Regions from separate parts of the Paenibacillus praedii genome, predicted to be linked through region 2. Evidence: riboswitches for the same ligand, from Rfam matches in the RefSeq annotation. Region 2 holds a riboswitch; the other holds the start of a gene.

Region 1 (4,429 bases), on a different contig from region 2:
CAAAATGTTGTGCCAGCCTTTCTTGGGAATGAATTGTGGGATAATCACCGTGACCTGATAGTTTGATTCACTCGCTTTTCTCTGCACAGTATCAATAAACTTGCTTAATGGCTGAATGATACTTCTGTATGGTGTATGCAGCGATACCAGTCTTACATCTGGCCTCCAATTTCTCCACTTTTCTTCAAGCCTTGCTTCATCATCTCTTTCAAAAGGGATATGGACGGCAATAATCTGTGCTGCCGCCAAGGACTGGGCATAGTTTATGGAGTTCTCCACCACATACGTGATACCTGCTACCGGCACAATAATTACATTTCCCTCGATCTGAATAGCAGGCTCACACGTTGTCAGTCTTAGCTGCTCGCTCACTGCTTCATAATGCTTTTTAATCCGATGAAAGGCAAAAATAATAAGCGGTAGAAATATGAAGACCGGCCAAACCTGGGCGAATTTTGTTAAAAAGAACATGATCGTAACAATAAAGCTAATAAGAGCGCCTGTTGTGTTAATTATTAGCTTTGAAATCCATCCCGGCGGCTTTTGCCGGATCCATTTCAGCATCATTCCTGTTTGGGACAGGGTGAAGGGAATAAATACTCCGACAGCATATAACGGGATTAAATGCTCGGTTTGTGCTTTAAAAACAATAATTAAGATGATGGATAAAATGCCAAGTATGATAATGCCATTGGAATAGCCGAGTCTGTCTCCTCTAACCGTAAACATTCTTGGTATGAACTTATCTTTGGCGAGATTTACGGCTAGCAAAGGGAAAGCTGAATAGCCAGTATTAGCGGCAAGTATAAGAATTAATGCGGTCGTTCCTTGCACGAAGAAGTACATAAAATTACGGCCAAAGGTTTGTTCGGCGATTTGTGAGACCACGGTTACATCGGCTTTAGGCGTTATTCCGTAATAATAGGCTAAAAATACAATTCCCGAAAATAACAGCGCAAGCAGGGCACCCATTGCAATTAACGTTTTAGAGGCATTATTCGGTGCCGGATTTCTAAAGTTTGGAATTGCATTTGAAATAGCCTCAACTCCTGTTAATGCGGAGCTTCCCGAAGCAAAAGCTCTTAGGAGCAGAAATAAGCTAATACCCGCCACTGGCGTACCGATAGTCGTGTGTAAATCGTGTGAAACATGACCCGTTATCAAATTATAAATGCTTGTTCCGATTAATAGGAATAACGCTAAAACAAATAAATATACCGGATAGGCTAATATCGAAGCGGATTCCGTTATACCGCGCAGGTTCAAGATAGTAATGAATACGACAAACACAATGGCAATGATTACCGTATGCGCATGCAAACTTGGAAAAGCCGAGGTTATGGCGTCTGTTCCGGCGGAAACACTTACTGCTACGGTTAAAATATAGTCAACCAACAAGGAGCCCCCGGCTATTAACCCAGGGTATTTGCCTAGATTTTCTTTTGATACCACATAAGCGCCTCCGCCATGCGGATAGGCAAAGATAATTTGCCGGTATGATAAAATAAGGGCTAATAATAAAACCAATACGCCTGCCGCAATTGGTATGGAGTACCAAAATGCTGCAGCGCCTACTGTGATTAACACTAACAGAATCTGTTCCGGACCGTATGCAACGGAAGACAAAGCATCCGATGAAAGGATGGCGAGCGCCTTTGTTTTATTTAGTTTTTGCTCCCCGAGTTCTGTGGACTTTAAAGGTCGACCGATTAATAATCGTTTTAATAAAGTTAACATTTTGATCACCGCCATGAATTGATTCTTAATTTAAGTATGCTCTGCTGCTTATGAATCCATTTTTCTGTTTTTTTCCACGAAAAAAAACGCAGAGGAATCCCCCCGCGGCCATAATCGAACCGAAGTTGTTTCACCTCTCTAACAACGCTTACGAGGTTAGCTGACGGATTCGGGCGTTTAGAGTCGCCCTACAGCGTCGCTATCTTTCAGCGTCACTGATTCACCCCATGCGGCGAATTATGCTTCGTCGCGCTTGGTTCCCCCGATTTCCACTTGGAAATTCAGCGAGTGTTGTTATTTAACTTAATGGATTTATCATATTCCTCAAATTATATTGTGTAAAAGATCATATTCATTCAAAAACAGTCGAATAGGCAAGGTTTCACTCATGAATGCGGATACAATTTATTGGCTCGTTAGCGCATCATCATTTTAAGCCTAATATTCTATTTTAACTCGTCCAAAACGAAAGAAAATCGGTTATAATAAAAAAATGTAAAGTAAAAACAAGAAAGTGGGATCAGCATGGGTCGTAAATGGAACAATATTAAGGAAAAAAAAGCATCAAAAGACAAAAATACGAGTCGTATTTATGCAAAATTCGGCCTCGAGATTTATGTCGCAGCAAAGAAGGGTGAGCCTGATCCAGAATCTAATCGCGCCCTTAAAGTTGTACTGGAGCGGGCAAAAACGTACAATGTGCCTAAAGCAATCATTGACCGTGCTATCGAAAAGGCAAAAGGCAGCTCGGATGAACAATATGTGGAGTTACGATATGAAGGCTTTGGACCGAACGGCTCCATGGTCATTGTAGATACATTGACAAATAACGTGAACCGTACAGCTTCAACTGTCCGTTCTGCATTTAATAAAAACGGCGGAAGTATGGGAGTTAGCGGATCGGTAGCTTATATGTTTGATTCCACGGCAGTCTTTGCATTAGAGGGTAAAACACTAGATGAAGTTATTGAGATCATGTTGGAAGCGGATGTAGACGTGCGTGATGTTTTAGAGGAAGAGGAATCCATATTGGTATATGCTGAGCCTGATCAATTCCATGCTGTGCAGGAAGCATTTAAAAATAACGGGATTACTGAATTTACAGTTGCAGAATTAACGATGCTTGCACAAAATGACGTGAACCTTCCGGAAGACGCACAAGCACAATTTGATAAATTGATCGATGCGCTAGAAGACCTAGAGGATGTTCAGCAGGTATATCATAATGTCGGATTTGAAGATTAAACTGAATTCTTGTATATATAAATAGATGAGCAGCAGTGGATTCCGAACAGTGGATCCTCTATATTTTATTTATCGACAGTAACATAGTGATTTGGAGCGGATATACTGATTTTGAATATGCAAGACAGGCTCTCAGCCTTAATGTGACCGATTATTTGGTAAAGCCAGTAAGATAGTGATTAGATAGATTAATTATTAATAAGGTTAATTATTGGAATCGTAAATAAAGAAGCTATCCTTAAAAACCGGAACCTGTGATCGTATGCAGGTGTTCCGGTTTTTTTCAACTGAACAGTCAGTTGACGAACCTCCCGCGGAACGGAGTCTTTTATGAGGAGGGAGAATTACACGCGCAGATGGTCTGCTCTCCAACGCGTCACCTCTCCCTTATGTTTAGATGCAACTGTATTAAAAGCTGTTACATTTCAGGGGTTGAATATACCATTTTTTTCAAGGGGAAGTCAATAAAATTCAGAATGCTGATTTAAGGTAAACACAAAAAAGACCCTCTTGGGCCTTTTTGTGTTTCTAGGGACGTTACATCTTGAAAAGCTAATTTTTCCGTGGATTTATTCTATGGAGGTTTCTTTTCCCTGTTAATTTTCGTTTTGCATTCCTATTTTTATTGGTTATGTTCATTACGGTTGCTTTGGGACCTATGAAAGTACTGATCATTTTGAACGCAGGACGCACCTGTTGATAAATACCAAACATTTTTTGGATCTTTCCAATCATGGACATTATTCCGTCGATTCCACCAAATCGGTCAAAAACTGAGAACATAGTTGTGGAGACTGGTCGAGACTCGGATTCAACTGACTGATCAATATCATTTGAGTGTTCTCCTTCAGCAAATGAAAACGCATGGAGATTCACTCTTTTTCTTCTTCCCACTTATACTCACTTCCTTTGCCCAGGATTTGCTTGATGATTGTACTAATAAGATATGCTAATGATTTCTTCTCGGTATAGTTCATTAACTACATACACCAATATGTACTCTTTACCTTATATGACGGATATGGCGAATTTGGTTGAGTCCTTTTTGTAACGAGTGGTTTGTTCTCAGAATATGATGGTTAGAATAATGACCGTAAACCGCACTGTGATATTGTGTTTGATCCTTCCTTGCACCAAATCGCGATCCAGGAGGGTGAAATATGGGGAGGGGGGACTGCATGTCTTCCATTAAAAACAAAGGAAAACCAACAATCGGAACCACTAAAAAAAAAGTTCAAACGATACATCTTTACTAGATTATTTTAAAGGAAATAATCTGGAAGTTGTTGTAGCTGCCCTTCTCTTAACTGGTAAATTAAGAGTAGATGCCGTCCAATTATTTAGAGAAGCAACAATGATTGTTAGTTTAACTGGAAAATATAAAACAATAGGGAAAATGGATAGTTCAAATATAGAGAGGATGGTACAGTTCCTTAATGACAATGGA
Region 2 (4,429 bases):
GCTAATCTCCGCGTGGAAGCAAGCTATATGACTGATCCCGCACCACTCAAGCAGCCTTCCTGGGCCTATAAGAGCCACTCGCAATATGCCGAGAATGTATACATGAGAGCGAAGCTCGTCCTCATTGGCATCGAGAATCAGGTTGGAGAGCGAACGATGCAGAAAATTTTGAGAACTTATTTTCAGAAATATAGGTTTAAGCACCCTTCTACGGCAGATTTCCAACGGGTGGTTGAACAGGTCACGAAGACAAAATGGCATGACTACTTCAGTCAGTATGTCTATGATGATCAAATGGCGGACTTCTCTATCGCGTCCATTCAGGTGAGGCCGGTAACGCTGGAGGGGACGGACATGTACGAATCTGTCGTACTGGTTAAGCGGCATGGCGGAGTCAATGGCGAGATTCCGATTGTCATGCAGTTTACGGACGGCAAGAAGGTGTCGATGCTTTGGAACGCGGAGCAATCCCATATGCATTATAAGCTGGTGCATACTGCGCCGCTCGACTGGGCAGTCGTCGATCCTAACCACACCAACGTGCTGGACAATAAAATAATCAATAACTATATGCAAGCCCAACTGCCGGAAGAGAGCCGCACAAGATGGAGCCTTGGCGTTGTCAAGCTGATTGAAGGGCTGCTCGGGTCGCTGAGCTGGTAAGTAATAGCGTTCAAGGGGCGATAATCGATGAAGATTCATATGAAGCAAGGCTGGTGGCTGACAGGCAAGCATTTTCACCTTGTGATTTTATTATTTATTTATCAGCTCGCCTGGGGGTTTTTCTTATATCGTTTTATTGATTCGGTCATTTCTCCGCTGCTGCGGCGGTTTCCGAGCAAGTATCCGTCTGAATCAGCTGTACAGCTTTTCATGACGGAGGCACAGATTCATCTGTTTAAGACGGATCTCATTACGCCATACCTTTGGATGCTTGGCGGCTTATTCGCTGCTCGAATGCTGCTGACGCCGCTTTTTAATGCAGGTCTACTGTATTCCATGCATCACCAGATGAGGGATGGAGCCAGCACCCGTTTCCTCGAGGGCATTCGCAAAGCCTGGAAGCCGGTCATGCTGCTCTACTGGCTGGAATCGGTGCTTGTGCTGGCCCCCGCCTGGTGGCTGCTGCCCCGCGCGCTCGACTCCTTGCTTGCCAGCGGCTCCGTCCCGGAGCTGCTGCAAGCGGTACTGCCGGGAGCGGCGCTTTGGGCGCTTTGGGGCACGGTACTGCACCTGCTGTTCCTGGCGATGCAATTCGGCGCGACATCAGGTCAAGGGATACTTCCCTCCCTGTGGCATGCAGTAAGAAATTTTCTGGCATTTGCCGCAATTTCACTGCTCATGTGGGCCATTAGCGCAGTTCTTGGACTTGTCGTATCCAGTGTATCTATGATCTGGGCCGGCTTGCTCGCGCTTATTCTGCATCAAGGCTATCATCTCGTGCGAACGCTGATGAAGGTGTGGACGATTGCGGCTCAATTCGATTGCTTGCAGACGAAACGTATTTCTTAGATTGTAAATAACCTCTCATGCCACGGAAAAAAAGTGGTAGGGGAGGTTTTTTGCCTGTATTTTCGGATATTTCAAATCATGAGATTTTTTTAATCTTTTGGCTCCGAAATGGCATAATTCCGCTTGCTTTAGGCCATTGGACTAGTCTGCGCAGCTTCACTGCAGCAGGACAAATCGGCATATTTCACGAAGGCTTTACATAATTAATGAAATTAAGTCGCGCGATATCATCAAAAAGCAGGATTGCCATTTGTTTTATTCCAGAAATGATGCTTAAAAGAAGCCATATTAGTCTAAAGGTTACATGAGAATTATTAGAATTACCCAGTAGAGGGAGGAGTTTAATGAAATAAATCGAATAATTCACGAGTACATCTCATAACTGCCTAATTTCCTAACGGGAAACGGGGGAACCACTTTGGGTGAATTGATTCTGACGTCTGAATTGCTCAGCGTAGGAGGAATCATAGGGGACCTTCAACCGAACCCCACAGCTAACCTCGTCGGCATTGGAAGGAGCTCCACCATTGAAAAAGGTTACCGCATTGCTCCTTGGTATCGTGCTTATGCTTGCTTTTCAAGCGGGAAGCGCATTCGCAGATTCCAAGCTGAACGGATATACCAATGCTGTTATTGGTAGTCCGTACAAAATGGGAGGAAACTCAACGAAGGGCTTCGATTGCTCCGGCTTTACGACATATGTATTCAATAAAATGGGCATCGAGCTTCCGCGTACCTCCTCTTCACAAGCAAAAGAAGGAACGAAGGTCGCTAAGGCTGACCTGCTTCCGGGAGATCTTGTGTTCTTCGACACGATCGGCGGCAATAACGGCGCCATTTCTCATGTCAGCATCTATATTGGAGACGGCATAATTGCGCACGCATCCTCCAGCAGAGGCGTTGTAACAGACAAAATCGACTCCTCTTATTACGAGAAACGTTTTGTAACCGCGCGCCGCGTCCTTGACTCGGAAGGCTTCGAGAAGTATGCTGCTGAAACAAAATAGAGTAATCTAAGCGCCCCTCCGAGGCGAGGGATGTAAGGATAAACTCGCCCAGCAAAGCCGCAGCTGTTTGTCCATTTACGACAAACCGCATGCGGCTTTGCTGTTTTTATTCTGTCTTCAATGAAACAGCGTTTTTTGCTGCGGTATAGGAAAGGAGCAGGACCAGATGTATTTGTTTATTCACCGCAAGGATTTGCGTACCTCCGATTTGCGCGCATTTGATTATTTACAAAAGAGGGATACAGAAGGTATCCATTTGTTTATTTTAGATCCGACCTTCACGGTTGACGGCCGTCTTACCAGCCACAGCGGACGCAACTTTGTGAACCAAGCCGCCGCCCTGCTTCAAAGCTATTCAAATGCCGGCAAAGAGCTTCATGTGCTGCATGGCGACCCCTCACGAATCATCGAGGCGCTTCTGCAGGTCCATCCCATTGACGAGGTCATCGTTCATGCGGATTACACGCCATACTCGCGGAGCCGGGATGAGCGGCTTCAGCAAACGGCCATCAGACTAGGGCGACGCTGGTTGTCACTTCAAGATGCGCCGCTGGCTGATCTTGAGGCTTTCCCCGCATTCGCCCGGCGATCGGAGCCGTATAAAGTGTTCACGCCGTTCTATCGCATGTGGAGCAGCTATATGCTGCAATGCTATAGTCCAATGAGTATGGCCACAATCCATGACCTGAAAACCATGGGGGAGATAAGCAGTGCCGTTGCTGCCGAGTTTGCCTTGCCTGAGCCCATCGCTAGTGCGCTGGGCGGTACAGCCGGTTTAAGCGGATCAGAAAAACCGGAAGCTAGGCTTGAGCGCTTTGTCCGCGAGAGGCTTGCCGGCTATGCGGATTGCCGCGATGCCTATGCGGAGGAGCATACGAGCGGGCTCGCACGCTACTTGAATACAGGGGCAATCTCGGCTCGTCAAGCCTACGAAGCAACGCAGGGACTGCCGGGCTCGGAGTCTTGGCTGCGGCAGCTGGCATGGCGCGATTTTTATTTGTACCAGGCGATGTATCATGAGGACTACTTCCGCTATGAGCAGCTAGCAGACCTTTCCCCGTTAACAGACGAGCACTTCGAAGCGTGGGCGGCCGGCGCAACCGGCATTCCGATTATCGATGCGGCCATGACACAGCTGAATCGGACAGGCGAGCTGCCAAATCGGCTGCGAATGGTGACCGCTATGTTTTTGACAAAAAACCTGCTCTGTCCATTCACGCTTGGCGAACAGTATTTCCGCCTTCACTTAAGCGACTACGATAACACGTTGAATCGCGGAGGCTGGCTGTGGTGCTCCTCGCTTGGCTATGATGCCGCTCCTTATTTCCGAATTATGAATCCGGCGACGCAGTCGCAGACGCATGATCCAGACGGAAGCTACATCAGACACTGGCTGCCGCATCTCGCACATATGCCGGGCAAGAGCATTCACCAGCCGCTCAGCAGCGCCATCGTTGATCTAAAGGCTTCTCGCGCACGAGCGATCGACATGTACAAAACGATAATGAAATAACGGCCATTATCCCGCTATACATCCTTATGCTTCGGCAAGCGCATCGCTCCGCTCCTGTATTTGACTGCGCTTTCTGCCGAGCACGAGCATGACGGCTAATAGAAGCAGCATAAGCAGCACGAGTGCGCTAATATACCACAAGGTTGCCTGCACTTGAAACCGATCCATGAACCAGCCTGTCAGTCGAGGGAATATGGCGCCGCCAAGGCCGCCAAAGGCGACAAGCAGGCTTGTCGTGCGCTCCGTCATCCCTGGAATAAGCACGTTCGCATAGACGAGCGCGATACCGAAGATGCCCGAGAAGAACAAACCGCTAAGCGCTACCCATACAAGCATCCAGCTCAACTGCCCTATCGCTGCCATTAAAACAATGACAATGGCTGCGCCTACCGTGGCT

Evidence for each region. A riboswitch is a leader RNA that binds a small molecule or an ion and turns the genes downstream of it on or off. The one in region 2 is predicted to bind cyclic di-AMP.
Region 1: another riboswitch for cyclic di-AMP. It lies ahead of ACO9K6_RS00570 (APC family permease); the one in region 2 lies ahead of ACO9K6_RS18795 (C40 family peptidase).

The regions. Positions count from the first base shown of each region.
Region 1 is NZ_JBMWAM010000001.1:114,479-118,907, reverse strand. It holds gene ACO9K6_RS00570 (APC family permease) at 1-1,737, opposite strand, end outside; cyclic di-AMP (ydaO/yuaA leader) riboswitch at 1,867-2,034, opposite strand; gene ACO9K6_RS00565 (YebC/PmpR family DNA-binding transcriptional regulator) at 2,263-2,982, shown strand; gene ACO9K6_RS00560 (hypothetical protein) at 3,535-3,876, opposite strand.
Region 2 is NZ_JBMWAM010000026.1:29,351-33,779, reverse strand. It holds gene ACO9K6_RS18805 (M1 family metallopeptidase) at 1-663, shown strand, start outside; gene ACO9K6_RS18800 (hypothetical protein) at 691-1,512, shown strand; cyclic di-AMP (ydaO/yuaA leader) riboswitch at 1,886-2,036, shown strand; gene ACO9K6_RS18795 (C40 family peptidase) at 2,040-2,519, shown strand; gene ACO9K6_RS18790 (cryptochrome/photolyase family protein) at 2,686-4,032, shown strand; gene ACO9K6_RS18785 (MFS transporter) at 4,057-4,429, opposite strand, start outside.